One region of the Pseudoalteromonas sp. LC2018020214 genome, then DNA from elsewhere that is predicted to be linked to it. Evidence: predicted binding sites of a transcription regulator. Region 1 holds the regulator's gene; the other holds the start of a gene.
The links. The regulator NrdR, encoded in region 1, represses ribonucleotide reductase genes. The targets are predictions, from matches to a motif close to AAACACNANATNTNGTGTTT.
Positions count from the first base shown of each region.

Region 2: nrdA (class 1a ribonucleoside-diphosphate reductase subunit alpha) is a predicted target of NrdR. The motif match lies at 12,527-12,546, and genes of this name have one in related genera.

Region 1 is NZ_CP066804.1:2,885,803-2,900,982, forward strand. It holds gene JG479_RS12815 (ligand-binding sensor domain-containing diguanylate cyclase) at 1-2,719, opposite strand, end outside; gene JG479_RS12820 (phosphatidylglycerophosphatase A family protein) at 2,757-3,242, opposite strand; gene thiL (thiamine-phosphate kinase) at 3,239-4,213, opposite strand; gene nusB (transcription antitermination factor NusB) at 4,260-4,670, opposite strand; gene ribH (6,7-dimethyl-8-ribityllumazine synthase) at 4,686-5,150, opposite strand; gene ribBA (bifunctional 3,4-dihydroxy-2-butanone-4-phosphate synthase/GTP cyclohydrolase II) at 5,251-6,363, opposite strand; gene JG479_RS12845 (riboflavin synthase) at 6,393-7,046, opposite strand; gene ribD (bifunctional diaminohydroxyphosphoribosylaminopyrimidine deaminase/5-amino-6-(5-phosphoribosylamino)uracil reductase RibD) at 7,063-8,196, opposite strand; gene nrdR (transcriptional regulator NrdR) at 8,363-8,812, opposite strand; gene glyA (serine hydroxymethyltransferase) at 9,180-10,436, opposite strand; gene thrC (threonine synthase) at 10,706-11,989, opposite strand; gene thrB (homoserine kinase) at 12,001-12,936, opposite strand; gene thrA (bifunctional aspartate kinase/homoserine dehydrogenase I) at 12,946-15,180, opposite strand, start outside.
Region 2 is NZ_CP066804.1:1,673,206-1,688,385, forward strand. It holds gene JG479_RS07360 (FKBP-type peptidyl-prolyl cis-trans isomerase) at 1-464, shown strand, start outside; gene JG479_RS07365 (TonB-dependent receptor) at 1,093-3,462, opposite strand; gene JG479_RS07370 (YkgJ family cysteine cluster protein) at 3,677-4,066, opposite strand; gene JG479_RS07375 (hypothetical protein) at 4,347-4,526, shown strand; gene JG479_RS07380 (hypothetical protein) at 4,726-5,154, shown strand; gene JG479_RS07385 (alpha/beta fold hydrolase) at 5,293-6,282, opposite strand; gene JG479_RS07390 (hypothetical protein) at 6,429-6,776, opposite strand; gene JG479_RS07395 (hypothetical protein) at 6,830-7,240, opposite strand; gene JG479_RS07400 (hypothetical protein) at 7,533-8,006, shown strand; gene JG479_RS07405 (DUF1287 domain-containing protein) at 8,034-8,621, shown strand; gene yfaE (class I ribonucleotide reductase maintenance protein YfaE) at 8,657-8,929, opposite strand; gene nrdB (class Ia ribonucleoside-diphosphate reductase subunit beta) at 8,929-10,059, opposite strand; gene nrdA (class 1a ribonucleoside-diphosphate reductase subunit alpha) at 10,125-12,407, opposite strand; gene JG479_RS07425 (HAD family hydrolase) at 12,816-13,496, opposite strand; gene ubiG (bifunctional 2-polyprenyl-6-hydroxyphenol methylase/3-demethylubiquinol 3-O-methyltransferase UbiG) at 13,496-14,206, opposite strand; gene gyrA (DNA topoisomerase (ATP-hydrolyzing) subunit A) at 14,383-15,180, shown strand, end outside.

The DNA of each region.
Region 1 (15,180 bases):
ACTCATCTCCACTCCAACGTGCCACATAGTCAGAGCCCTGCGTACGCGAATTTAACAATGCAGCCATTTGCTGTAAGCAGCTATCACCTGCAATTGGGCCATACGCATCGTTAATACGGCTGAAGTTATCAAAGTTAATAATTACCAGCACCAGTGACTTACCTTGTGCCTGCAGCGACTGTGAATTACGTTGAAAGTGCTCAATATCTTTAGGGAGTTGATCAAACAAAAAGCGGCGGCTACGTAGCCCTGTTAGCTCATCTGAGTGACTCACTAATTTAAGCTGTGAATTCACTTGGCCTAATTTATCATTAGCTTGGCGAAGCTCTAAGGTACGCTCAGTGATTAAGCCCTCTAATGCTTCTTGTTTTCTGCGCTCTTGTGCTCTAAACACCCAAAAAATGAGATAAAAAAGCAAAATAAAACCACTGGTAATTAAAAGCCTAAAGTAAATTGTTTCGTCAAAGCGCTCAGGCACTACAAAACCGTACTCTACATCTTGCGCTTTAGCCCAGTCTTCACCTTGGCGCTTAGCTTCTAATTGAAACAAAAACGAGCCAGGAGGCAAGTTAGTATAAATAGCTTCACGTCGCGTATTTGCATAGCGCCAGTCACTATCTAAGCCACTTAGTTTATATCTAAATTCAATGCTGTTTGGTGCATAGTAATCAATAGCTGTGTAAGTTAGCGTTATATCACGCTCGTCTGTTTCTAATGATGGTTTTTTACCAAGCGCAGCGGTAGTTAAATGACGAAGTGGCGTTGTTATTGTCTCTATTGTTGGCTTTAATGCAAGCACACCAAATAGCTCTACATTTTTAGGTATTTCAACAACACCTTGTAAGCTTGGGTACCAAATAGAATTTCCGGTGTCTGCTACCGCATCATGCCCAAGTCCGCTACAACATTGATTCGCTTTACCATCGAGTTGACGGTCAAAAGATGAAATTACTTCTTCAACTTTTAGGCTTTTTATTTCTGTTTTAAATTGCTCTACAGGCATTCTGTAAACACCTTTCATGGTGCTTACCCAAACATGCTTTAACTTTTCATCATATTCTAGGCTAAATATAGAACCATACGGTAAACCATTAGCTGCATCGAGCTGACGCCATTGCCCTTGCGTACTTCTGTAAAAAAGCCCGTCGTTAAGAGAGCCGATTAAAATACCCACGCCATCTATATGTAGCACGCTAGTTACGTATGCGCTTTCAAGTGTTGTTTGGTCGCCAATTTTTTCAATGCCACGGTCTGTAAAGTAATATGCGCCCTTACTAGTACCAATCACACCAAAGTTTGTTTTATCTAATACGTAGGTAATAAACTTACTACCTAAAAAAGCGTTATAGGCAAAAGGCGTTAAACCAGCATAATTTAATCGATATAAACCGCGTCCGGTACCAATCCAAAAGCCGCCTTTACTAGAGCGACTTATTGCAAATACCGGATTATCGCGAAGTGCTCGACCTGGGACGGTGTAAAGTGTCTTGTTTTCAAAAACAAATAAGCCGCGCCCTGTGGCTATATATAATCGCTCACCATCAAATTGTAGATCATGTACTGACGCGTACCCATATTTACTACTTGGGACTAAATTAATAAAACTTTTATCTAAATCGAAATAACCAATGCCGCTTTTATTCGCAACCCACAGTTTACCATCGGGTGCTTGGCTAATAGCCATAACAGATTCGGTCATGTTTGAAACTGCTGAATGCCTTTCGACTCGTCCTTCATGAGCAAGCCACAAGCCTTCACTAAAGCTTGCTAACCAAACGTTATTTTTATCATCTCTAAAAATATCAGCAAACCATATACTTTGATCAAGTTGGCTAGGCTCTACCCATTGCCACTCACCGGTTTTATCTCTGAATAATAAGCGCCCATAGGTCGATACCCACAAGCCACCATCGGTATCACTCATAAACTTATAAACGGCTGAGTTATTTGCATTAGGTAAAGGAAAAGGTCTTAGCTCGTCATCTAAATCTAAAAAGTATGCACCTAGCTCAGAAGCTATATACAAATTACCATTTAAAAATGATAAATCGTGCACTATGGTTTGCGCTAAGCGCTCTGGTAGCGATATTTTTGCGGTAAGCTCTAAACGTAGTTTAGAAAAATCTGATGAGTTTTTTGTAAGGCGCAATAAATGACGATCATTAACCAGCCAAATGCCTTCAGGAGAGAGTGCCATTTGGCTAACAGAGCCAACTATTTGTGTGATCACAGTAGCATTAACAATAGGTAGAGGACCATTTACTTCAGTGCGTAAATCAACTTGCCCTCTATCTACATAGTATAAGCCGTTGGCCGCAATCCATATGCTACCTTTAGAGTCCTCAAGAATATCCCTTACTGGACCTTTAATATTAAATTCTTGTGCTGCAAATGTGGCTGGGTTAATAACTACCAAGCCACTTTTAGTGCCTACCCATAACAAACCACTAGAATCGACTAAAAGCTTATTAACACCATTACTAGGCAAGAATGGACTATTTTGCGTGTTGTAATTTGTAAATGTTGTACCATCAAAACGGCTTAAACCAAATTGCGTACCAAGCCACATATAGCCTTGCTGATCTTGCACAACACTTTTAAGTGATTGCGACGGTAGGCCATCTTTTATATTCCATTGCTTAACTACGTAATCAGTAATTGAAGCCCAACTTGGCGTCGCGCACAACATAAGTACACAAACCAGTAAAAATCGCATCATATTGCTGCCACCTAGTTAAACAAATCAAATATAAAAATTAAAAGGGCAGTAAACCCACTTTTATTAACGCTTGTAAACATATAAGCGAAAAAACACCCGCAAGTATATCGTCGGCCATTATACCTAAACCGCCATGTACTCGTTTGTCTAGCATACGGATTGGGCCGGGCTTTGCTATATCAAAAAAGCGAAATAACAAAAAACCTACGAGTAATGTTTGCCAGTTAAGTGCTGCGCCAATCATAGTGATGTAATAACCCGCCACTTCATCCCATACAATAGCAGGATGATCGTGCACGCCTAAATCATCAGCCGTTTTACCGCACGCCCATATACCAAATATACTGATCACAACGGCAAATACAATTTGCAGCCATAACGGATAGTACATGGTCATAAAAATGAATGGCAAGGCAGCAAACGTACCAAATGTACCGGGCGCTTTAGGGGCAAGCCCTGTCCCAAAGCCCAGACCAAAAAACTGATGTGGACGCTTTAAATTAAACTTGCGGTTATTGTTCAAACCAGCTCCTTTGCAAAGTGCTCAAAACCCTGCGGTTCAAAATCAAACTTTTCACCGTTGTGTAAAAGCTCAATTTGGCCATCGCCACTTTTAACTTGGCCAATGCATGTTGCATCTACACCATACTGGCGTAGCTTTATTTCTAACATACTTTTATTGCTATCAGGGACCGTAAAAATTAATTCGTAATCATCACCGTAACTGAGAATAAATGGCAGCTGCTGATTAAAATCAAGGCTTGCTTGCATCGCATCTGAAGTTGGAATACTTTCAATATTCACCACTGCACTTACTTGTGACATATCTAGTATATGACTTAAATCAGCGATTAAGCCGTCCGACACATCGATAGCCGATGATGCTAGGCCTCGTAATACCTGCCCTGCAGCAACACGTGGAGTTGGAAAGTCAAAGCGTTTATTTACGTACTTTAAATGTTCTGGATCAATACTTATACCTTGTTTGCGAGACTCAATTGCAAGTCCAGCGTCACCTAGCGGACCCGTAACATAAATCCAATCACCCACTTTTGCGCCACTACGACGAAGTGCAGTACCTTCGGGTACAGTCCCTTTCGCACAAATAGTGATGGTTAATGGGCCCTGAGTTGTATCGCCACCTATAATCTGCACATTAAAATATTCAGCAATTTCATGCATGCCATCAGTAAACTCTTCAATCCACTGTGGGTCAATACTTGGCAAAGTTAACGCAACTGAAACCCAAGTTGGCTCCGCGCCCATGGCCGCTAAATCACTTAAATTAACAGCAAGCGCTCTGTGACCTAATGCACGAGGGGAAATATCATCAAAAAAGTGTACGCCAGCAACAAGAGTGTCTGTTGTAACGGCAAGTTGGCAGTTTTGTGGAACGGTTACTAAAGCGCAATCATCCCCTATACCTAGGTTTACATCACGACGGGTGATACCGCGACCTTTAAAGTAGCGGTTAATTAATTCAAATTCCTTCATACACAAAAAAGCCGGCCTATGCCGGCTCCCCTCTTTAACGGTTTACTTACTTGCGTAAATGCTTAACAGCTTTATCAAGTACACCGTTTACAAATTTATGGCTGTCTTCAGCGCCAAAAATTTTGGCCAGCTCAATACCTTCGTTAATAGCAACTTTATAAGGTACGTCTTCACGGAACTTAAGCTCATAGCTGCTTAAACGTAAAATTGCACGCTCAACCATATCTAAGTCATCAAACGGACGTGTTAAATGTGGTGATACAGCTTCGTCTAGTTGCTTGTAATTTACAGCAACACCCGTCGCTAGATCTTTAAAGTATTCAACATCAATTTTAGTAACGTCTGTTTCGATCAACATTTGTTGTTCGATATCGGCAATTAAATTGCCACTTATTTGCCAAGAATAAACGGCTTGGAGTGCTAAGATACGTGCTTTACGTCTTGCTGCTGGTTTCACAAAAATTCCTTAAACTTAAATTTTATCTAACACATTAACCATTTCAAGCGCGCCTAAAGCAGCTTCGCCGCCTTTATTGCCCATTTTGGTGCCAGCACGCTCAATTGCTTGTTCAATGCTTTCTGTGGTTAATACGCCAAATGCAACCGGGATATCATACTCAAGTGATACTTGCGCAAGACCTTTGTTTGATTCGCCAGCAACTAGGTCAAAGTGTGGTGTACCACCTCTGATCACTACGCCTAATGCGATGATTGCATCATACTCTTTTTTTGCCGCAACGCGTTTAGCCGCTAAAGGTAATTCTACCGCGCCTGGCACATAAATAACGGTAATGTCGTCATCTGATACGCCACCTGTGCGTTTTAGCTCATCAATAGCACCTGCAAGGAGGCTGCTACCAATAAAGTCATTAAAACGAGAAATGACAATGGCAAATTTTTTGCCTGGAGCGTACTTATTACCTTCAATAATTTTCATTTGATAACCCTAAAAATAAGTTCAAGCGGTTGCGATTGCGCAAAAATTGCTGCGCATCATACCATAAAAATAAAATAATAGCCTAGTTTAAGCGTGATGCTTATTGTGGCTCAACGTAATCAACAACTTCTAAATGAAAGCCCGAAAGTGCATGGTACTTTTTAGGGCGACTCATTAATCGCATTTGTTTAATTCCAAGATCGGCAAGTATTTGCGAACCTACGCCAACAGTACGAGATGTACCTTTGAATTTACGTGGCGTAACGCTTTCGCCAGCATCAGCTGCTGCAAATGCTTTCACAGTTGCCTCTAACTCTTCAGTGCTTTCTTGCTTACCTAAAATAACTAAAGCACCTTCATTTTTAGCGATATAAGCCATTGCTTCTGAAAGGCCCCAGCTACGGTCAGCACTTCTGTCTGAAAGTAGAATATCGTTAAAGGTACTTTGCAAATGTACACGTACATTTGTCGGCTCTTGATCTTTTATATGGCCTTTGAGCAATACGTAATGTAATTGGCCGTCAATTGTGTCTTTGTAAGTAACTAAATCAAATTCACCATGAACAGTTGGTAACTTACATTTTGCTACTTGCTCAATTGTTGTTTCGTTTAAGTTGCGGTATTCGATTAAATCAGCAATGGTGCCAATTTTAATATCGTGCTTTTTCGCAAAAACTTCTAAATCAGGGCGACGTGCCATAGTGCCGTCAGCATTAAGTATTTCAACAATAACAGATGATGCTTCAAGTCCAGCTAAACGCGCTAAATCACAGCCAGCTTCAGTGTGTCCTGCGCGAGTTAATACGCCACCAGGTTGCGCCATAATAGGAAAAATATGTCCAGGCTGAACAATATCACTTGGGACTGCGCCTTTAGCTATAGCCGCTTGCACTGTACGCGCTCTATCTGCTGCTGAAATACCGGTTGTAACACCTTTTGATGCTTCTATCGACATTGTAAAGTTAGTCGAAAATGCTGCGCCATTGTTTTTAACCATTAACGGTAAATCAAGTTGCTCGCAACGCTCTTGCGTCATGGTTAAACAAATTAAACCACGGCCATGGGTAGCCATGAAATTAATCGCTTCTGCGCTAATATGCTCAGCAGCTATTATTAAATCGCCTTCATTTTCTCTATCTTCATCATCCATTAAAATAACCATTTTACCGGCTTTAATATCGTCGATGATTTCTTGCGCACTGTGTAAATTCATAAATTTGCTCGTGTAAGTTGTCAGTTTCGTTATTTAATAAAACCCGCTTTAGCGAGTAAGCTCATCGAAATATCAGAGCCCGTTGGTTGCTCTGCACCCTTTATAAGGCGCTCTAAATAACGTGCAATTTGATCGACTTCTAAATTAACTTGGGTACCTACTTTAAAATGAGCAATTGTGGTTTGCTCACTCGTGTGTGGGACAATTGTTAATTTGAATTTATTGCCCTCTACAGCATTTACTGTCAGGCTTATACCATCAATACATACCGAACCTTTGTACGGAATGTATTTCATTAAATTTTCGTCAGTTGTAAGCCAATATTCTGTTGCTCTGGCGTTTGCTGTAATACTTGTAATTGTTGCGATACCATCAACATGGCCAGACACTAAATGACCGCCTAAACGAGAAACAGGTTGCATGGCTTTTTCAAGATTCACCGTTTGTCCTAAAGCATAGTGAGCAAAACCGGTCAAACTAATCGTCTCATTAGATAAATCCGCACTAAAACCATCAATATGTTTATCAACTACAGTTAAACAAACACCATTAGTTGCAATGCTGTCACCTAACTTTACGTCTGTCATATCAAGATCAGCACTTTGGATACGAATGGCTAAGTCGCCTTGTTTTTTTTGTAATAAAGCAATTTTGCCTGTGGCTTCTATTATCCCAGTAAACATAGCACTACTCTTTTTATTAAGTGATTTTAATGAGTTTTGACGCGGTGATACGTAAATCGTCACCAATGCGCGCACATTCATTAAATGTTAAATCAACGGTGTTTTGCATACTCGTCAATTCAGGAAAATTAACTAAACTTTTTGCATCATGGCCCATTAGTTTAGGCGCTAAATAAAAAACAAACTCGTCAACTAAATTAAGCTCTGTCATTTTACCAGCAAGTGTTGCGCCAGCTTCAAGCCAAACATTATTAAACTGCAGTTGCCCAAGTTTTTCTAAAACGGCTTGTAAATCAACTTTACCGTTACTTTCACTGACTTCAATATGCTTTACAAAATGCGGCCATTGCAATGATTTATCAACCCTAGTCGTAAATATTATTACATCACTTTGGATTTCAAATAAAGCAAGGTCAGGTGTTAAACGGTTTTGAGAGTCAATTATAACACGCACGGGCTGGCGAAGCGGCAAATCAGTAGGCAGTGTGCAAGGCAGCTCACTTAGTCGCACATTAAGTTTAGCATCATCGACTAACACTGTATCGGCACCGGTTAAAATAGCGCAGCTTTTCGCTCGGTATAATTGTACGTCTTGTCGAGCAGCAGGACTTGTGATCCACTTACTTTGCCCATTTTTAAGCGCTGTTTTACCATCAATACTCGCTGCCATTTTGCAAATCACATAAGGTAAGCCTTGCTCCATACGCTTAAAAAAGCCAACGTTAAGTGCGCGAGCTTGTGATTCGAGTAACCCGTAAGCAACGTCAATACCCGCGTCGCTCAGTATTTTAAGGCCTTTGCCAGCAACTTGTGGATTTGTATCAACCATAGCAGCAATTACTTTTACCACACCGGCAGCTTTTAAGCCTTCGGCGCACGGTGGCGTACGGCCATAATGACTACACGGTTCAAGCGTTACATAAGCCGTTGCACCTTGTGCATTTTTTCCAGCGACAGCCAGTGCATTTACTTCTGCATGACCTTGACCAGCTAATTGATGGAACCCCTCACCAATTATTTGATTATTTTTAACTAAAACACAGCCAACATTAGGGTTAGGTGTGGTAGTAAACCGACCTTTTTTGGCAAGCTCTATGGCGCGTGCCATATACATTTCATCATGTTCAGTAAAAGTAATTTGGTTAAGCATTTATTATACCAATTGCGTTAAATAAGTGGTCCATTATAGCGCTAAGAAAATAGCGCAATAACAAGGCGAAAATTATGACATATAGTTGTTCTATATGAATAATTTTTAACGCAGTGAGTGCGCTATTTAATGCGATAGAATGATCATATTTTTAATAAAATTGGTATTACTCCCCTAAGCGGGCAATTTCTTCGCCAAATTCGCGTATATCTTCAAACGAGCGATAAACAGAGGCAAATCTTACGTACGCTACTTTATCGAGCTTCTTGAGGGCTTCCATAATGCATTCACCAACCAAATGGCTTGAAATTTCTCGCTCGCCTGTAGCACGCAACTGCGATTTTATTATATTCACTACTTCGTCTACTTGCTCTGTGCTCACTGGGCGTTTTTCGAGTGCGCGATTTAAGCCATTTAATAATTTATCTTCGTTAAATGGTTCGCGGCTGCCGTCTTGTTTAATAACACGAGGCATAACCAGTTCAGCGCCTTCAAATGTAGTAAAGCGCTCATGGCAGTCGTTGCACTCACGGCGCCTGCGAACTTGATGGCCTCCACCAACAAGGCGTGAGTCAATAACTTTAGTATCTTTTGCGGTACAAAATGGACAATGCATAGCTCGGTACTTCCGTTTTAAAACAAAAAAGGCCGCTATTTAGCGGCCTTTAATCTTAGCAAAAAAATAGGGTCTGTTGACCTTTCAGGATTAAATTTGTTCTATCTAGGGGTGATTTAATCGCGGCGCGAGGTTTGTAACCTAGTGGGCTAAGTAAAAACCGAGCAAAAAGAGTAAATCGCCCCTAGGACGAACCCGAGGGCAGTGCATGTTTGGCATTTATGCTGCGTTATCGCCTATTTGTGTGGAGTAGCCACACTACATAGACTCTGCCTTGCCTAAAAACCAAACATACTACTGCAAATTAAACCTCGAAAGATAAACAGGCCCCTAGCTTATGTGATCTAAATTACTGCTGCTTATGCAATTAAGCGTAAACAGGTAATTTTGCACAAATTGCTTTTACTTTTTCTTTAACTTGCGCCTGTACAGATTCATCAGTGATATTATCTAGTACGTCACAAATCCAGCCAGCAAGCTCTTTTGATTCTTCTTCTTTGAAACCACGACGAGTGATTGCAGGAGAACCAATACGCAAACCAGATGTTACAAACGGAGAACGTGGATCGTTTGGCACTGAGTTTTTGTTAACTGTGATGTTAGCGTTACCAAGGGCTGCATCTGCATCTTTACCAGTAATATCTTTATCGATTAAATCGAGTAGGAATAAGTGGTTTTCAGTTTTGTCAGATACAATTTTGTAGCCGCGCTCTTGCATTACAGCAACCATTGCTTTTGCGTTTTTAACAACTTGTGTTTGGTATACTTTAAATTCTGGTTGAAGCGCTTCTTTAAATGCCACTGCTTTTGCTGCAATAACATGACATAAAGGACCACCTTGGCCACCAGGGAAAACTGCGCTGTTAAGCTTTTTATAGATTGCTTCGTCGCCACATGCAGAGATAATTAAACCACCACGAGGACCAGCAAGTGTTTTATGTGTAGTTGTAGTTACAACATGTGCATGAGGAACTGGGCTTGGGTAAACGCCTGCCGCAATTAAACCTGCAACGTGAGCCATATCAACAAACAGGTAAGCACCTACTTTGTCAGCAATTTCACGGAATTTAGCCCAATCAACAATACCTGAGTACGCTGAGAAACCACCAATAATCATTTTTGGTTTATGCTCAAGTGCTAGTGCTTCAACCTGTGCGTAATCAATTTCGCCCGTTGTTTCATCTAGTCCGTATTGAATTGCATTGTAAAGCTTACCAGAGAAGCTTACGTGTGATCCGTGAGTTAAGTGACCACCATGAGCTAAGCTCATACCAAGTACAGTGTCGCCTGCTTCTAATAGCGCTAGAAAAACAGCAGCATTAGCTTGCGAACCAGCATGTGGTTGTACGTTTGCGTAGTCAGAACCAAATAACTCGTTAGCACGGTCAATTGCTAATTGCTCAACAACATCAACGTGCTCACAACCGCCATAATAACGTTTGCCAGGGTAACCTTCTGCGTATTTATTTGTAAGCTGTGAACCCTGCGCTTCTAGTACGCGTGGGCTACAGTAGTTTTCTGAAGCGATTAGTTCAATGTGCTCTTCTTGGCGAGCAGTTTCTTTGTTTATCGCGTCAAATAACTCTGGATCAAAATCCGAAATATTCATGCTACGTTCTAACATTGGGGTCTCCTAGGGCAACGTGTATGGTGTTTTTTAGAGGCTTTATTGTACGCTTTAAACGACTCTTTGCCTACGCTCTTAAGTTGAGGATATTTAAACAGGGATTGAAACTATTTCACAGACTTTTTAAGATGATATTTTCTTATAAAACCATAACGATTTTAAATGAATGCTATTTCCTACATTTAATTAGTAAATGCAACTCACTAGATTTAAAAGCCTAAAGTTATAAAAAAAGGCGGCTTAACCGCCTTTTTGAATTAATTAACTTAGCCAAGTTTAGCAAGTATTTCTGTACGTAATGCGTCGTAATCGGCCTTTATATCGCTTGCTAGGCATGGTTTTGCTAGTGCGTCGCTAAGTGGTTTTGGCATACCTAATTCAATATTTAAAATACCCTCTACGCTTTCTTTAAACTTAGCAGGGTGAGCTGTGGCTAAAAAGATACCCGCTGCACCAGGCGCTCGATTTTCAACAAGACCTTGGTACGCAATAGCAGTGTGAGGCTCTGCAACATAACCCGTTTGTTGAATTTTTTTCATCACCGATTGCGTGTCTTCCTCGTTTACGCTAGTTGAATAAAAGTTATCGTAGCTAAACCAGTTATTATCTAACATTGTTTGCACACGCGGCCAGTTGTTTGGCTTACTTACATCCATTGCATTTGAAAGCGACTCAAGTGTTGCGTTTGGCGTCCAGGTTTTATCAAGCATAAAGCGCGGCACAGTATCATTTTGGTTGGTTGTTGCACTTAATTTACCTACAGGTAAGCCAATAACCGCACCAATCATTGCAGCACATACATTACCAAAGTTGCCACTTGGCACTGATATATGCGCTGTTGCGCGTTTTTCTTTTGGTAGTTGTGCAATGGCCTCAAAGTAATAACAAACCTGAGCAACTAAACGGCTAATATTAATTGAATTAGCAGAATTAAGCCCAAGTGTTGATTTAACTTCTTCATCTAAAAAGGCATTTTTAACCAACTCTTGGCAATCATCAAAACTGCCATCAACTGCGTAACAATGAATATTGTTACCTAACGTAGTAAATAGCTTTTGCTGAGCAAGTGAAATTTTGCCTTTAGGATATAAGATGACAACATCGATATTCGGCTTGTTATAAAAAGCATGTGCAACGGCTGCACCAGTATCGCCCGATGTTGCGGTTAAAATAGTTACTTTTTCATCTTTATTAAATTGCGCTAAACACTCAGCCATAAAGCGACCACCAAAGTCTTTAAACGCAAGCGTAGGACCATGAAACAACTCTAAGCAGTATGTATTCTCTTCAACTTCCACCAGCTTAACTGGAAAGTTAAATGCATTTTCAACCATTTGTGCCACAGTGTCGCTTGGCAGCTCATCACCAATTAGGTGAGATAATATTTTGCCACTGCGTGTAACAAAGTCCATATCAAGTAAAGCATCAACATCGGACAGTGGGGCAAGGGATTCAGGGAAAAACACACCTTGATTACGACCCAAACCTGTTTTTACGGCTTCAACGAACGACACTTTTTGTGAGCTATCTTTTAAATTATGTAATTGCATGACTACCTATCCTATAAAACTGTTAATTGACGCGTGCCGTCGTTATCTAATTTACAAATGTGGCAAAAGCCTTGCTCGTTAATGTAATTTGCCTCTAACCACTGCGCGCATTGCTGTGCAGCTTCAAGTGTTTTACATACACTAAACAAGGTGGGTCCTGCGCCCGAAATACTCACTATTTCAGCACCCAGCGCTGGTAAGTTTGCTTTGGCTTCACTAAAACCTTCAATAAGCGGTGCGCGGTAAGGTTCTGCTATTTCATCTTTCATTATGCTTAGCGCATCGTCAAAACGATTCGTTAACAGTAAGCTACTAAATGCCGACAAACGCTGTGCAAACTCAACACTTGCGTGCATGCTCAACTCTTTTGGTAAAACCGAGCGCGCTTTTGCAGTGTTGAGTGAAAAACCAGGGAACGCAGCAACGTAGTACCAATTTTCATCAACAGGCAGTGCAATCGATTTATCAGGGATTAAATCACCTGTTAATTGCAAACCACCTAAATAGCATGGCGTGATGTTGTCGTAATGACGACCACCGCTCACTACAGCTTCAAAGTCAGCCATAAGCTCAATAAGCTCAACCTGACTTAAGTTAGTTTGTGCAAACTTATCAAGGGCAGCAAAGGTAGCCACGACCGAGCATGCACTAGAACCAAGTCCAGATCCAATTGGTAAATTCTTTTTAAGCTCGAGCTTTACGCTTGGCATATCAGGCGCAACATGCGCTCTAAAATGTACTAAACACTGGTACGCTAAGTTTTCATTCGCATCACTTGGTAACTTGTGAGCGTAGTCGCCAGTACAAATAAATTCGTCACTTGGTGCTGCACTTACAACAGCTACATCGCCCAATAAACTACCATCAATTGGCGCAAGCGCTGCGCCAAGAGCATCAAAACCTACTGCAAAATTACCAATAGACGCCGGAGCATATACTTCAATCATAACGAGCTCCTAGCGCGATAGCGTTTTTAAAATATCAGCAAATACACCCGCTGCTGTTACTTCAGAGCCGGCACCATAACCACGAATTACAAACGGACGTGGCTGGTAGTATTGGCTTAAAATAGCAAGCGCGTTTTCGCCATCGCGAATTACATTAAGCGCATGTTTTTCATCAACAGCCTCAATACCTACTTTACAGTGACCTTCTTTAATTGTACCTACATAACGAAGTACCTTTCCTTCGCTCGCAGCACTTTGAATGCGGTCATTAAAATCAGCATCTAGGCTTGGTAGTTTTGCCATAAACTCATCAACGCTATCACCTTGTGCAAAACCTTGTGGTAATACTGACTCAACTTCGATATCGCTTAGCTCCAACTTCATACCGGCTTCGCGAGCAATGATCAGTAACTTACGTGCTACATCGGTACCCGATAAATCATCACGAGGATCTGGCTCAGTAAAACCGCTTTCTTTGGCTTTAATAGTTGCCTCAGAAAGTGATAAACCATCTTGAAGTGCGCCAAACATATACGAAAGTGAGCCTGATAAAATACCGCTAAACTCTAGTAACTCATCACCGGCACCAAATAATGACTGCAAGTTATCGATTACTGGTAAACCTGCACCAACGTTAGTTTCGTATAAAAATTTACGATTATTCTTTTGCGTAGCAGCTATTAAATCTTGGTAATACGTGTATGAGCTTGTTGTCGCTTTTTTATTAGCTGCAACCACATGAAAACCTGCATTTAAAAAGTCTACATACTGCGCGGCAAGTGCATCTGAAGATGTACAATCTACTAATACCGGATTCACTAAGTGGTTTTGCTTAACAAATTGCTCTACTAATTTTAAATCAAATGCTTGCTCAGATGAGGCCAATTTTTGCTGCCAATCACTAAAAGCGATGCCTTCGTTATCAAGGTGTAATTGACGAGAGTTAGCAACACCATACAAGTTAAGTTTAATATTACGCTTTTCAAGCCAAGCTTGCTGACGTTCAAGCTGATTAATAAGCTCTTGCCCTACTAAGCCACAACCTAGTAAAAACACATCAATTGACGGCACATGCGTGAAAAAGTTTTCATGGCATATTTTTACAGCGTCATTACATAACTCACCATCAATTACCGCAGAAATAGCACTTTCTGTAGAATCCTGTGCAATTGCCACAATATTTACTTGCGCTTGTGCAAGCGATGCAAAAAACTTAGCCGCTAAGCCACGGTGTGCGCGCATGTTGTCGCCCACTAAAGTAACAATGGCTAAATTACGTTGTACTTGTACAGGCTCAATAAGCCCTGCTTGTAATTCAAGCTCAAATGCAGTTTGTAGCGCATCTAGTGCAAGTGCTAGGTCTGTTTCGTGCACACAAAAACTAATACTAAATTCACATGATGATTGCGTGATCAATACAATTGATACGTTATCGTGAGCAAGCGCGTTAAATACCTTAGACGCCATGCCTACTTTACCTTTCATGCCTGGGCCTGAAACAGTTAACATTGCAAGGTCTTGTAAGCTAGAAAGCGCTTTTACGGGCTCATCAGATGAATAATCGTTACCAATTAATGAGCCTTGTGCGTCTGGGTTATGCGTATTTTTAATTTCACATGGCACGCCTGCTTTAGCACACGGTAAAATTGTTTTTGGGTGAAGTACTTTTGCACCAAAGTAAGAAAGCTCCATCGCTTCTTTATAAGATAAAAAATCGACTTTAGTGGCTTTTTTAATATAACGAGGATCAGCGCTATATACGCCATCAACGTCAGTCCAAATTTGGCAAATCTCAGCTTCTAAACATGCCGCAGCAATAGCTGCTGAGTAATCTGAACCATTACGGCCAAGCGTTGTAAGCTCACCTTTATCATTACTCGCCGTAAAACCAGGCATAATATAAATAGTTGCAGGGTTTTCTTTAAGCACAGCTTGAAAGCGAGCTTTACTTGCCACTAAATCAGCTTCTGCATCAATGTAGCCACCAGTTGAAGCAATACAGCTTGTTGCTTCTAAGTACCTTGCATCTTGTGAGCTCAATAAAGCCTGCATTAAAGAAACGCTAACGCGCTCTCCAAAGCTAATTACAAATGCGCGAACTTGATCAGGGCAACACTGTATAAGCGACACGCCATCTAATTTATTTTTAAGCTCGCCTAGGTCTGGCCAGCTTGTAACTACTACGCCGCTTTTTTCAACGTCAGCTTTTAAGCCTTCACAACGACTCGCTAATGCTTGCCATTG
Region 2 (15,180 bases), 1.2 Mb from region 1:
AGATCCCTGAGATTCAAGCTGCATTCGAAAAGATTAACGAAGAGATCCAAGCTCGTCGTGAAGAAGAATCTAAAGTACTTTCTGCAGAAGGTATTGCATTCTTAGAAGAAAACGCAAAACGTCCTGAAATCACAGTAACTGAGTCTGGTCTTCAATATGAAGTACTAGCGACTGGCGAAGGCGAAAAGCCAACAGCTGAGTCTACAGTACGTGTTGATTACCACGGTACACTAATTAACGGTACTGTGTTTGATAGCTCATACGAGCGCGGTCAACCAGCTGAATTTCCAGTTGGTGGCGTGATCAAAGGCTGGACTGAAGCATTACAAATGATGCCTGTAGGTACTAAATGGCGTATCTACGTTCCTCATGAGCTTGCTTATGGTGAACGTGGCGCAGGTGCTGCAATCGCACCTTTCTCAACGCTTGTATTTGATGTTGAACTACACGAAATCATTTCTTAATTTAAATAAATTTTAAAATTAAGAGTTTAAAAAGCCGTATTCAATCTGAATACGGCTTTTTTGTGTCTGTAATCTAAGTGTTTTATACCAATTCGATTAGGGTCTGTTGATCTTTCAAGGTTAAATTTGCACCAGTCTGTTTGGTATTTAGGCAAGGCAGAGCCTATGTAGTGTGGTTATTCCCCATAAATGGGCGATAACGTAGCATTAATGCCAAACAGGCGCTGCCCAAAGGGTTCTTTCTAGGGGCTATTTACTCTTTGTTGCTCGGTTTTTACTTAGCCCACTAGGTTACAAACCTCGCGCCGCGATTAAATAGCCCCCTAGTTTGAACAAATTTTAATCCGCAAAGATCAACAGACCCTAATTAAGTGATCTATTTTGCGCTAAGAAAATAGTGTTGATAACAAGGCAAAAGCTTTTTTAACTAATTGTTATCACTAATTGCTCCTGCATTGCTCTACCTTTTGCATCCATGCAGTCGTATTTCATAATTTTTTACGCAGTTAGCGCAAAGTTTAATCCCTTGAATTGATCAAGTATTATTGCCGAACGATATTATATATTCTAAAAATAAAAAAACCGCATTAATAAAATGCGGTTTATAAACTAAAACTACTTTTAATTATTAAAAATAGCCACGAACACCAAAGCGGAAGTTTCTGCCAGGTAGTGGTGCTTTATCTTTAATAAATGAGCTATGTACAAAACCTAACTCATCAGTAATGTTATCAACGTTTATATACAGCTGTGCATCGACACTGCCTAAACCTAATTGGTAATTAGCTTGTGCATCAAATAACGTATAGCCATCAGTTTGAGTTTCAAAGGCAGTTACATCGTTTTGATCAAAGTAATGAGTACCCGTTAATGTTAGTTGTAAGTCACCTAAATCGTACTGTAACTCAGAGCCTAATTTATTAGCAGGGATACGTGGTAAATTACCTTCGTCGTCTTTTAGTTTTGCACGAGTTGAGTCACCAAATACTTTAACCATAGCGCTTGGTGTTACTTGGTAATGCGCGTCAAACTCAATTCCATAAAGCTCTGCGTCTTTACTTGTAAACTGATAAACCGCAACAGCATCGTCATGTGCACCAATAGCTGATTCTAAACCATCTTCTTCATCGTAAACTAAACCCGTATTTTCTTGAAAATAAAAGTTTTTGATATCGTTATAGAAAAAGTTAACGGTGTAGCCAAAATCACCGCTAAAGCGTCTAAAGCTTAAATCTAAGTTTGTTGAAGTTTCCTGCTTGATATTTTCTGGCTCAAAATGCGCTTCATTATCTTCAATATTGTAACCAAGGCCTAGCTCGTACGTGCCAGTTGCAATGTGTAAACCGTTAGATAAAAGTTCTGCCGAAAGCGGTGCTCGTTCTGAATGAGAAATACTCGTAGCGATACTATGACCCGGCTTGTATTGCCAAATGGCACCAGCAGAGGCACTTAAATTGGTAAAACTTTCATTATACCCAATGGTTTCTTCGTCGCTGTGATCTATTTCTACTTCATCGTGGCTATGCTCGTGTGCCGTGATTTGGCTTTCAATTTTGTAATCTTCAACACGTGCGCCAAGTTCAATTGTAACGTCGCCAAATTCACGCTCTTCTAGTAAATATAATGCGTTAGTTGTAGTTACACTTGCGGGTGTAAAGGCTTCTTCACCAATTGCATCGTAGTCAGAATCGCTGTAGTGATAGCCCATCATTCCGTGCCAATCAGCAAACTTATGCTCTACATTTAAACGTGCTTCAGTCGTTTTATTTTTAAAAGTAGTACCAATTTCGCCATCTTCAATTTCGCTGTGCGAGTAATCTGTGTAGCCAACACGTAGGTTGATGGTTTCAATCCAGTTATTATGAAGGGCGTAACTTACAAGCCCTTGCCAACGATCTTGCTCTAAATGTGCGTAAACCGGCTCTTCAGCTGCTTCGTCTTCATGTTCTGCATGCTCTTCTTCAGTTTCACCTTCGTGATCGTGATGATGCTCATGCCCAGGAATACCGTAATCGGTATCAATACTACCGTACGAAAAACCAATCGTTAAATGATCGCCAACATAGCTGGTACCAAAGTTAAGTGTTTCGCTATCAATAAATGTGTTTTCTACAGAATTCTCTGTTTCTACATCGCCATCATCGTCGGCAATAGTAAAGGTAGGTGTTTGGTAATCATCGCCACTGCGCTTAGTGCCATCAAAATGAAAGTTAAAGCCTTCATTACCTGTTTCAAGTTTTGCAGCTACTGTGTTTGAGTTTGACACTGTATCGTGGCTGTATTCAGCAGCACCCGTAAGCTCGTCGATATTGTCTGTAGGGATGCGGTTATCAACCACGTTAACAACACCGCCAATTGCACCAGAGCCATAAAGTAGGGTACTTGGGCCACGTAATACTTCAATTTGTTCTGCTGCTAGGCTGTCGCTTGATGTTGCGTGGTCTGGGCCAATGCGTGATGCATCGCTGGCATCTAATCCGTTTTGTGTGATTTTAACGCGAGGGCCATCTAAACCACGAATAATTGGGCTTGATGATACAGGGCCAAAGTAACTTGCATTTACGCCTGGTAAACCTTTTAGAGTTTCACCAAGAGTTGGTTTTGATTTATTTCTTAATTCATCACCTGAGAGCACGCTTACTGGCGATATCATCTCGAGGCTATTTTTATGAAGTGCAGAGGCATAAACAACCACTGTCTCAACCGATGTTGGTTTAAGTGACACAGACAGATTATTTGAAGATTCGCTAACAGCAATACGAGAGTCTACGTAGTTGTCTTTACTAATATGTAATTGGCTATTTGCATCGATTTCTATAGCAAATTCGCCTAAATCATTACTTTTAACGCTTTGGTTTTTACCATGCACATGAATTGAGGCATTTTTAATTGGTTGATTTTTATCATCCATTACTTTACCAGTAACAGTGGCAGCCAAAGCTGATTGAGAACATAAAACAGAAAAAATAGCAGAGGAGATTAATGTTAACTTTGTCATGGATATATTGGTTCGCGGTTATTATGTTGTGATATAATATAACACCGCAAAGTCAGTGAATCAACAATGTTATAGTATAACTTTGTGTTTTGCGATGAATGATCTAAAAATGACGATTAAACCAATTTTATAAAATTATAATAATAGGTATGTTAATAGAAATACCTATTTATTTAAGTGCGAGACTCATAGCGCTGCAGGTTTATCTAGGTATTTAAGAGCGGCTATCTATCATTATCAAATCTAGTTTATGCTGCGCTCTTGTCTGGTTTGTTATATCTATAGATTCAATCATTTCGCATTCGTCGCGGATCATCTCTGAAATAAGGCTAGGGTAGTGGCGACAGTCTTCTGGACGGTCAAGGTAAATACTGCAGGTATACATATTTTTAGCGAGAGGCTCCTTTTTAGGCGCAATTTCTAAAAATGGGCACACTTGAAGTCTTAAGCCTGTTTTTGGGTCAAACCAAATTTCGTTGTTTTTAACGTACTCATAAATTTCGGGGTTAAAGAGCTCCCATAAATCTATTTCTTCTTTCGTTGCGCTTAAGTCGCCGCCACCATATTTAATACAGCATTTACCACACTGGTTACACTCTTTCATAATTTGCTAATTTAGTTGGCTGTTAACACATTTAAGTTAGCTATTAGTGTAGCACCAAATTTATTATTAACGCTCTACTGAATTGCCCCATTGTTTGCTTTTTGGGTGTGTAAAAAAGTTAGATACAATAACTTAAGTTAAAACCCCTTGTTACATTTTATATAGTACAGGCTTTATTTAATGCTTTACTCTAAGGTGGCGAAAAATATTATGAAACCTGCTTGGGCAGCTGTGTAGTTATTAAATGTTGCTGAGCGGGATACCTAAGTAGGATGTAATTATGAAAGAAGCTGTTACTAAGTTAAAAACAGAATTTAATGCAAAGTTATTATATTGGAACAACCTCAAAAGTAGTAAAGCCAAAGCGGCAATCATCTTATTATTTATAGTTGTCATTGCACTTAAAGTGTTTACGACTATCTTTACGTTGGATTGGGTTGCAAGTTTATTCAGTGTGTGAGGTTACTAAGAGTAATTGCGATAAAGTTTAATTACAGTGTGTTTAACGCCTACGCGATGTTCATTATTAATGTATTATTACGATATACACCAAATTAAATAAATCAGTTGTTTAAATACATTTTATAATGACTGTAATGATACATTTTAGCTAAATTGAGTCAGTAAATTAGTTTAGCTGCACTAAAGGATAACCAGTGATGATGAATACAAAAATATATAAAGCGGTACATGACCTAGCAGAAGATTTAATGGCGGCGGCTAACAAAAATAACCGAGAAAAATTTGAATCTTTATTTGCTCAATTAAAAGCGATTTGTATTGAAAACGAAAACACTTCAAAAGATCACCCAGTACAATGGGAAACTTTAGCTGATTTTACCGAAGAGCTAGAAGAGGCAATCACGACTTATGAAAAAGCATTAGAAAAGTCTGTTGCGATTAATAACAAAGATCACATGTCATCAGTTTCTTTTTCAATGGCTACACTGCAGCTAGAACTTGGTCAAAAAGACGAGGCTATTAAAAATCTTCAAAATGCTAAGGTTAGTGCTAATAAAATAGAAGACAAAGAGCTTAAAGCTGAAATACACGATCTACTAGAATCACTTATTGAAGAAGAAGGTTAAATACTTAAAATTTACTAGCTCAGACTTGATCTGACAGTTACCCATATTAAATACTATTTCTTTGGATTTAGCTTAAGTTAATACAATTTAATGAAACGCTGATGGTTTATACCCTCAGCGTTTTTTTATTTCCGCTATTTATAGCTTATCCATAAAGTTCACAATGTACTTTGCAATCTCAACTGGTTTTTCTTCAACACTAAAGTGTCCTGAATCGAGTAAATGTATTTCAGCGTTCGGTACATCTTTCAAATATGCTTTAGCGCCTGCGGCTATAAACGCAGGGTCGTTTTTGCCCCATACAATTAATGTTGCTGGTTGGTACTTGCGTAAATAAGCTTGCCATTTAGGGTAGTCGAGAAGGTTATTGTAGTAATCTTGTAGCAATTGTACTTGAATTACTCTATCGGATTTAGTTTGTAAAAAGTGAAGATCGTGCGTCCAGCTATCAGGGCTCATTACTTCTGGGTTACTTTGTACGTCTCGTAAATATTGCTTATTAATAATGGCTTTATTAGACGTGAACGAATAAATTTTATCACTCTGCGCTTGTGATTTGTCCTCATTCGCGGCTTTAAAAAACGCTTGCCTCGGTAGGGTTAACCCCTCTAAATACGCATTACCATTTTGTACAATAAGTGCATCAAGTTTATTTGGGTTATTTAACAACATTCTAAAGCCCACAGGAGCTCCAAAGTCTTGTATATAAAGGCTGTAGCGCTTTACTTTAAGTGTTGTTAGTAACACTTCAACGTATTGAGCTAGTAATTCAAAAGTATATTTTTGAGTTTCTGGGTTTGGGCGTGCGCTATAACCAGAGCCTAAATAATCAGGTGCAATCACATGATAACGACCTGATAAGAGTGGGATCAATTCTCGGTAGCTGTGTGAAGACGACGGATACCCATGTAAAAGTACAATGGTTTGCTTATGCTGCGCGCCAGCTTCTCGGTAAAATATCTTTTTACCGTTTACATTTGCATATTTGTAAGTGGTTTTTGAAGGCCATACAGCATCAGCGGCATATACTTGAGCGGTAAACGTAGATATTGAAACTAATAAAAACACAATAAATGAGACGATGTGAGCAGGTTTTACTTTAAGGCTTTTTTGTATATCTAGGGGCATAGGTAAACTCGTTATTTTTGGTAATGACGCTTTATTAATTTACTAGACCTGTTATTTACACATTTATATTCAGATAATAACGTTGTAGTTTCACAGCAAAGAAGTGTACAGCAGGACTTACAAGATACTGATGAGCCAACAGTGGGCTAGGGCGTTAGCTCTTTATTGGCCGCTTTTTTGTATTTGAAATAGCTTATTAAATAAACGGCTATTGGAATCGTTGGGCTTAAAAAGATGTGAGGATGAAAATAGATACCACGTTCGTCATATGAAAACACATATAACACGACCGCAAATGTTGAAGGTAAAGGGAAGATGATTGCACCGTGCCCAACAGCAGCAAATAGTGTCCACGAGAAAACACTAGACCAAAGCACAGCTCTGATGTAAGCACCTTTATTAGTTGCTTTAGCCTTTTTAGCATAATTACGTGAAACAAAATAAGATATTACCGTTGGAAACAAAGTTAAAATGATACTTAGCAGTATAAGCATAGTGATTCAATTCCTTTTGATATTATTTGCACAACCCAGTTTTTCACAATGTGTTAATTGGTTTGAGTTGATACCGTTTTTAAAGCAGCAATTTGCTTAATTTCATCAGCTGTTAATGCTTGATATAACCTAGGATAGGGCCAACCATAGCCCCATCTGAAAGTCGATGGTATATAAGGACTGCCACCAAATCGAACTCCAACAAGCATAAGGTTCGCTATACTCGTTTCGCCGGCTTCAATAACACACTGTTGCAAGGCTTTATCTGCTTCTAAACGTTGCCAATAAGTGCCACCTTGCCAGTAGGCGTAGTCGTGCGCTTTACAACATGCAAGCCACAACTTTTTATCCTTTGTGGTGCCATCCGGAAAAGCACTACAGCCATCTGATGTGAACGGTTTTATATTTTCAGCATTTACTGTATTACTTAATATGACCAGTAAGACAATGGGACTGAAACGCATTATTTTCATACGAAAGAGTATATTAGTAAAATTATACATGATTTTAAGTGTTACTATTTTAGTTACAAATAATAACACTTTAAAAAGTATAAAAAAGGTTTTTACTGTTTATAGACCGGTTATGCTTATATGATAATTTTGATTAAGCGCTTTTTGTTTAGTTTTTAATGCGTTCTATTTTCTTAGCTAGTTGCGAGGTGTTAATAGTAAAAGTGCTAGTTAAAAAATTTACTACAATATTAGATTAAGGTTTACACATGGTGTGTTGCATTTGTACTTTAGGAGATAAGCTTTGCTAGAACAAATAGAAAGTTGGATTGACGCTACAAATTTAAAATACAATAGTCAAAAAGTGTGTTGTGATAAATTCAGCAATGAATTTGATGGGTTTTATCCTACCGAGTTTTTAAAAAACGCGTATTACGTTGTTGTAGACCAAATACCAAAGCCAGACTTTGCGGGTCTGCGAGAAATGGGCCTAGGTGATTTTGTCGATATGGACGCGGCGGGTATAACGTATAAAAATACCTATTATCTACTTCCTGAGGTTGCAAAAGATTTGAGGGTTCATTTTCATGAGCTTGTGCATGTAGCGCAGTGGCTTAAACTTGGTCCAGACGCGTTTATGATGCGTTACATTAGCGAAATCCAACATGTAGGATACAACGACGCTCCGCTTGAAAAAATGGCATATGCGCTGGATACGCAATTTGCAAGTAAAGGCAATAAAATAGACGTTCTTAGGCACGTAGCCCAAACGCTGTAACTCAATTTTAGGTTTAAAGGAGTTTATATGTACAGAATTATTGGGTGTCTACTTACTTTAGCGTGTATAAATAGTAATGCAGCATCGTTTGAAGAAGATATTGTTTCAGCTCTGCTTGAGCGTACAACTCATGATGTGACTTACGACGGCGCTTATCGCTCTATTGGCTACCCTGGTGGGGATGTACCTAAAAATATAGGTGTGTGCACCGATGTAATAATTAGAAGTTATAGAAAGTTAGGTGTTGATTTACAGAAACTCGTGCATGAAGACATGCAAAAAAACTTTGCGCTGTATCCATCTAAACGTATTTGGGGCTTAACTAAGCCTGATAAAAATATAGATCATCGACGTGTTCCAAATTTACAAGCTTACTTTGAGCGCCATGCAAACGTATTGAGTAAATCCAACAAAGTGAGTGATTATAAAACCGGCGATATAGTAACGTGGATGTTACCAGGTAATTTACCTCATATAGGTATGGTGATTAATGAGTTATCTCAAGATACGGGTAACCCACTTATTGTGCATAATATAGGGCGTGGTCCGCACAAAAGCGATATGCTTTTTGATTATAAAATTACCGGACATTACCGGTTCGTTCCACACTATTGATAAGTTTAATAAACGATAGATGTAAGTATTGATTTTTATTTCAGATCAATACTTACATTGCCATTGGGTTTACAGCAGCACAACAGTATTTCGCCTTCGCGTACAAACGCAAGTGGCTCTTCGTTATACTCAACACTGCCTGACACTAAAGTTGCTCTACAAGCGCCGCAATAACCTTCACGGCATTGGAATGCGACGTCTATTTTCATGGATTCTAAGCAGTGTAGAAGAGAAGGGCAGCCAGCGATAAATTCTATACACTGGCTGTTTTCTGCAAGCGTTATGCTTGCAGTAGACTTGTCACTCATTATAAATCAAAATCACCAAATTCTGATGCATCAACTTGAGAGTCAATTTGACCAACAAGGTATGAGCTTATTTCTGCTTCTTGTGGTGCTACTTGCACGTTATCAGACACTAACCACGAGTTTATCCACGGGATAGGGTTACTGTTGTTTTCAAACTGTGCTGGCAAACCAATCGCAGTCATACGTGCATTGGTAATGTATTCAACGTACTGACATAAAATATGTTTATTTAAGCCAATCATCGAACCATCTTTAAATAAGTATTCGGCCCACTCTTTTTCTTGCTCTGCAGCATCAACAAACATTTTAATTGCTTCGTCGCGGCACTGGGCAGCAACAATCGCCATTTCTGGGTCGTCCTTACCGTCTTGCATGATGTTTAAAATATGCTGAGTACCAGAAAGGTGAAGTGCTTCATCGCGTGCAATTAGCTTGATGATTTTAGCGTTACCTTCCATTAGCTCGCGCTCAGCAAATGCAAACGAACATGCAAAGCTTACGTAAAAGCGAATCGCTTCAAGAATATTTACCGACATCATAGCCAGGTAAAGTTTCTTTTTAAGCTCAAATAAATTAATGATAACTGTTTTACCGTTAATCTCGTGTTTGCCTTCACCGTATAAGTTGTAAAGCGATACAGAGTTAATTAAGTCATCGTAGTATTTAGTTACGGCATCAGCACGTTCGCTAATTTTATCGTTGCTAACAATGTCATCAAAAATAAGCTCAGGTGCTTGTGTTACGTTACGGATAATATGCGTGTATGAGCGGCTGTGAATTGTTTCACTGAACGCCCACGTTTCTATCCATGTTTCAAGCTCTGGTAGCGATACAATTGGAAGTAGAGCCACGTTTGGCGAACGACCTTGTACACTATCAAGCAGTGTTTGGTATTTTAAGTTGCTTAAAAATATATGCTTTTCGTGATCTGGTAATGCTTGAAAGTCTAAACGGTCTTTACTTACATCTACTTCCTCAGGACGCCAAAAGAAAGACAGTTGCTTTTCAATTAACTTTTCAAAAATTGGGTATTTTTGTTGGTCGTAACGAGATACGTTTACAGTTTGGCCAAAAAACATTGGCTCTTGCATTTGGTTATTATGGTTTCGGCTAAAAGTAGTATAAGACATGTTTATCACTCAAAAAACTATCAGAAAAAGCGGGCTAAATGCCCGCTTAAAATAAAAATCAGCAGTTAAATTTTACACGCGCCGCCTTCACAATCGTCATCTTCCACTTCTGGAGCATCTTCTTGTGAATCTGAGGCGCCATCGCGAGTATTGTGGTAATACAAGGTTTTAACACCTAGTTTGTACGCGCTTAGTAAGTCTTTTAACAAGACTTGCATAGGTACTTTACCGCCTTCGAACTTGTTTGGATCATAATTTGTATTTGCAGAAATTGTTTGGTCAACAAATTTTTGCATTATGCCAACAAGCTGTAAATAACCATCGTTTGATGGAATGTCCCATAGTAGCTCGTACTGATCTTTTAAACGCTCATACTCAGGAACAACTTGTTTTAAAATACCGTCTTTACTTGCTTTAACGCTAATATGCCCACGTGGTGGCTCAATACCGTTAGTTGCGTTAGAGATTTGCGACGATGTTTCTGATGGCATTAACGCACTTAGTGTTGAGTTACGCATACCGTGCTCTTTAATACTTGCACGTAGTGTATCCCAATCAAGATGAAGTGGCTCATCACAAATTTTATCTAAATCACGTTTATACGTATCTGTTGGCATAATACCTTGTGAATACGTTGTCTCGTTAAACTTAGGACATGCGCCACGCTCTTTAGCAAGCTCGTTTGATGCTTTCATTAAGTAATATTGAATAGCTTCAAAGGTTTTATGTGTTAATGCATTAGCACTGCCATCAGAATAACGCTTACCGTTTTTAGCTAGGTAGTATGCGTAGTTAATTACGCCTATTCCTAGTGTACGACGACCCATAGTTGCATTTTTAGCAGCCGGTACAGGGTAGTCTTGGAAATCAAGTAAGTTATCAAGTGCGCGTACTGCAAGTTCAGCTAGCTCTTCAAGCTCATCAAGTGACTCTATTGCACCTAGGTTAAACGCAGAAAGTGTACAAAGGGCAATTTCGCCTTCTTCGTCATTCACGTTATTAAGTGGCTTAGTTGGCAATGCAATTTCTAAACATAAGTTAGATTGGCGAATTGGCGCAACTTTAGAAATAAATGGGCTGTGTGTATTACAGTGATCCACATTTTGTAAATAAATACGACCAGTACTTGCACGCTCTTGCGCAAACATAGAGAAAAGCTCAATGGCTTTAATGCGTTTTTTACGAATAGATTCGTCTTGTTCATATTTAACGTAAAGTGCGTCAAACTCAGCTTGGTCTTCAAAAAATGCATCATAAAGGCCAGGTACATCTGATGGGCTAAATAATGTAATGTAATCATCTTTAATTAAACGAGAGTACATTAATTTATTAAACTGTACGCCGTAATCTAGGTGACGAACGCGGTTGTCATCTACACCACGGTTATTTTTAAGTACAAGTAGGTTCTCTACTTCTAAATGCCAAAGCGGGTAGAATAATGTTGCTGCGCCGCCACGTACACCACCTTGTGAACAACTTTTAACCGCTGTTTGAAAGTGCTTATAAAAAGGGATACAACCTGTGTGATACGCTTCGCCGTTACGAATATGGCTACCTAGCGCACGTATTCTACCTGCATTAATACCAATTCCCGCACGTTGTGAAACGTATTTAACAATAGCTGACGACGTTGCATTGATTGAATCAAGGCTGTCGCCACATTCAATCAATACACACGAGCTAAACTGGCGAGTAGGCGTACGTACACCCGACATAATTGGCGTTGGTAGAGATATTTTAAATAAAGATACTGCATCGTAAAAACGTTTAATGTAATCAGTACGTGTTTCACGTGGGTAATCTGAAAATAAGCTTGCCGCAACTAAAATATATAAAAACTGTGCACTTTCGTATATTTCACCCGATACACGGTTTTGAACGAGATACTTACCTTCAAGTTGCTTTACAGCAGCGTAGCTAAAGTTAAGATCGCGAGAATGATCAAGGTATGCATCAAGCTCATCTAACTCTTGCTCTGTGTAATCTACTAGTAAATGAGCATCGTAGCGTTTATCGCCAACCATTTTTGTTACGTGGTCAAATAAACGTGGTGGCTCAAATTGACCGTACGCTTTTTTACGTAAATGGAATACAGCTAAACGTGCAGCTAAGTATTGGTAATCAGGCGATTCTTTTGAAATCTGATCCGCTGCTGCTTTAATGATGGTTTCGTGAATGTCTTTAGTACGAATACCGTCGTAAAACTGAATGTGCGACTTTAATTCAACTTGCGAAACCGAAACGTTGTTTAAACCTTCGGCGGCCCACTCAATAACGCGATGGATCTTATCCAGATCAAGAGGCTCTTTACGCCCGTCACGTTTGCTTACAGATAACTGTTGGTTCATTTGCCTGTATTCCTTGGGAATTATGTATTTTGACCAATGCTTTATACCTCGCCGGGGCAAGGTATATACTCATTTATTATAAGTTTCGCCATATTTGCGAATTTAATTGAATAACATTTGGCCACAATATCTGGTGTTGTTCAATTTAGAGATCACAAGATAGTGTGGTCTGAGTTGTTTTGCAAGGGACATAATTGCCCCTATTTGTGGATAACTTCGGGATAACGTATTTGTGTTAGTAGACACTCACCTTCGAACAATCATTTAAGTTGAAATATGCAAAAATCAACTAATGATCTGCTAAATTTACGCATTTTAAAAATAAATTTTGACTGCTTTTTTTATCAGCAAGCTTTGCGTAAAAACTAACACAATCACAATATATAGTGTTTATTAATTAACATGGCACTATATATGGTTAAAACCATCAATTGGGCTTTGCCAGTTAAAATCAGCATTCCAGCTGTTGGCTTCATCAATACTTGGTATGTAGCCCCAAAGTGCCGTTGCTGTGCGCATACCTGCGGCTTTGCCTGCTTGTATGTCTCGCTGTGCATCACCAATGTACAAACAGCGTTTTGGTTGCACTCCCATAAGCTTTGCACAGTATAGCAGCGGTAAAGGGGATGGCTTAGCTTCAGCTAAGGTGTCGCCACTTATTACTACACTAGCATTTTTCAATGCGGGAATTGCTGCCACTAAAGGATCAGTTAAAAACCCCGGTTTGTTAGTCATGATCCCCCATTTGATCTTTTTCTGATCAAGGGCAATAAGCAACGATTCAACACCGCTGAAGCAATGCGTGTGATTTGCTATGTTTGCAGCGTATTCGTCAACTAATTGCTTAATAAGTTCGCTTTGAGGTTGTGTGTCCCATAACTCTTTAAAACCAGTCTCTAATAATGCGCCTGCGCCGTTAGATGCCGCAGGGCGGTATACATCACTACTAACAGGCTCTATTTTATTATTAATGAGAACTGCATTTAAAGCCGCACCTAAATCATCAGCGGTGTCGAGTAGAGTGCCGTCTAGATCAAATAAAAATGCATCGTACTCAATAAGGGAGAGGGGGGCTTGAGAGTTAGCCATTAAGCTAACTTCTCAAAGTACAGTATGTAATTTACGCTAACGTCACTATTGAGCGTATATTGCTTTGATAGTGGATTATAAGAAAGGCCTGTACTTGCACGAACTTTTAAACCCGCTTGCTCTGCCCATGCAATAAGCTGCGCAGGTTTTATAAACTTTTTATGGTCGTGTGTACCTTCAGGGACCATTTTTAAAAGCTTTTCAGCGCCAACAATGGCGTATAAATATGCCTTAGGTGTTTTGTTTAGGGTTGAAAAAAACACGTCTGCGCCTGGTTTGGCAAGTGCAGCTACGGCATGAATGATAGATGCTGGGTCGGGAACGTGCTCAAGCATTTCCATACAGGTTATTACATCAAAGCGCTCTGGGTGTTGCGATGCAAACTCTTCTGCTGGCACTTTTATGTAATCTACATTTACGCCAGTTTCTAAACTGTGCAACTTAGCAACAGTTAAAGGCTCTTGCCCCATGTCGATGCCAGTTACTTTTGCGCCCATGCGCGCCATGCTTTGGCTTAAAATACCGCCACCACAGCCAACATCGAGTGTTTCTTTATCGAATAAGCCTTGCGTTTTGTTTGCTATAAAGTCTAAACGTAACGGGTTAATTTCGTGAAGAGGTTTGAATTCTCCGTCTAGGTCCCACCAACGCTCGGCGATGGCTTCAAATTTTGCTATTTCTGCGTGATCTACATTTTGATGTTCGGTCATAAAATACTTCCTCGTCAATCTGAGGCCATTATATAGGGCTAAATTGATAAATCGCAAAGTTTTGCGCCTGTAAATTAAAATTAATTGTGATAGCATGGCTGTTAGAAATAATAACAATACTCTTAATACCCAATACCGGGTTGTTGAGAGCTGATACTGAAGGAATGTGATATCAAATGACTGATCTCGCCAATGAAATTCTGCCAGTCAATATTGAAGACGAGTTAAAAAACTCCTACTTAGATTACGCAATGAGCGTAATTGTAGGACGTGCATTACCAGACGTACGTGACGGCTTAAAACCTGTTCATCGCCGCGTTTTGTTTGCAATGAACGAGCTTAGTAATGACTGGAACAAGCCTTACAAAAAATCGGCCCGTGTGGTCGGTGACGTAATCGGTAAATACCACCCACACGGCGACAGTGCAGTTTATGACACGATAGTTCGTATGGCTCAGCCATTCTCACTGCGTTATATGCTAGTAGATGGCCAAGGTAACTTCGGTTCGGTTGATGGTGATTCAGCAGCGGCAATGCGTTATACAGAAGTACGTATGGCTAAAATGTCGCATGAGTTATTAGCCGATCTTGAAAAAGAAACGGTTGATTTCGTTCCTAACTACGATGGCACTGAGTTCATCCCTGATGTTTTACCAACGAAAGTTCCTAATTTATTAGTGAATGGTTCATCAGGTATTGCAGTAGGTATGGCTACAAATATACCACCACATAACTTAACTGAAGTTGTAAATGGTTGTTTGGCACTTATTCAAAATCCAGATTTAACTATTTTAGAGTTAATGGATTATATCCCTGGTCCTGATTTCCCAACGGCTGCAATTATCAACGGTAAGAAGGGTATTGAACAAGCCTACTTAACTGGCCGTGGTAAAGTGTACATGCGTGCACGCGCCGACATCGAAACCGATGAAAAAACAGGCCGTGAAACAATCATCGTTCACGAAATTCCTTAT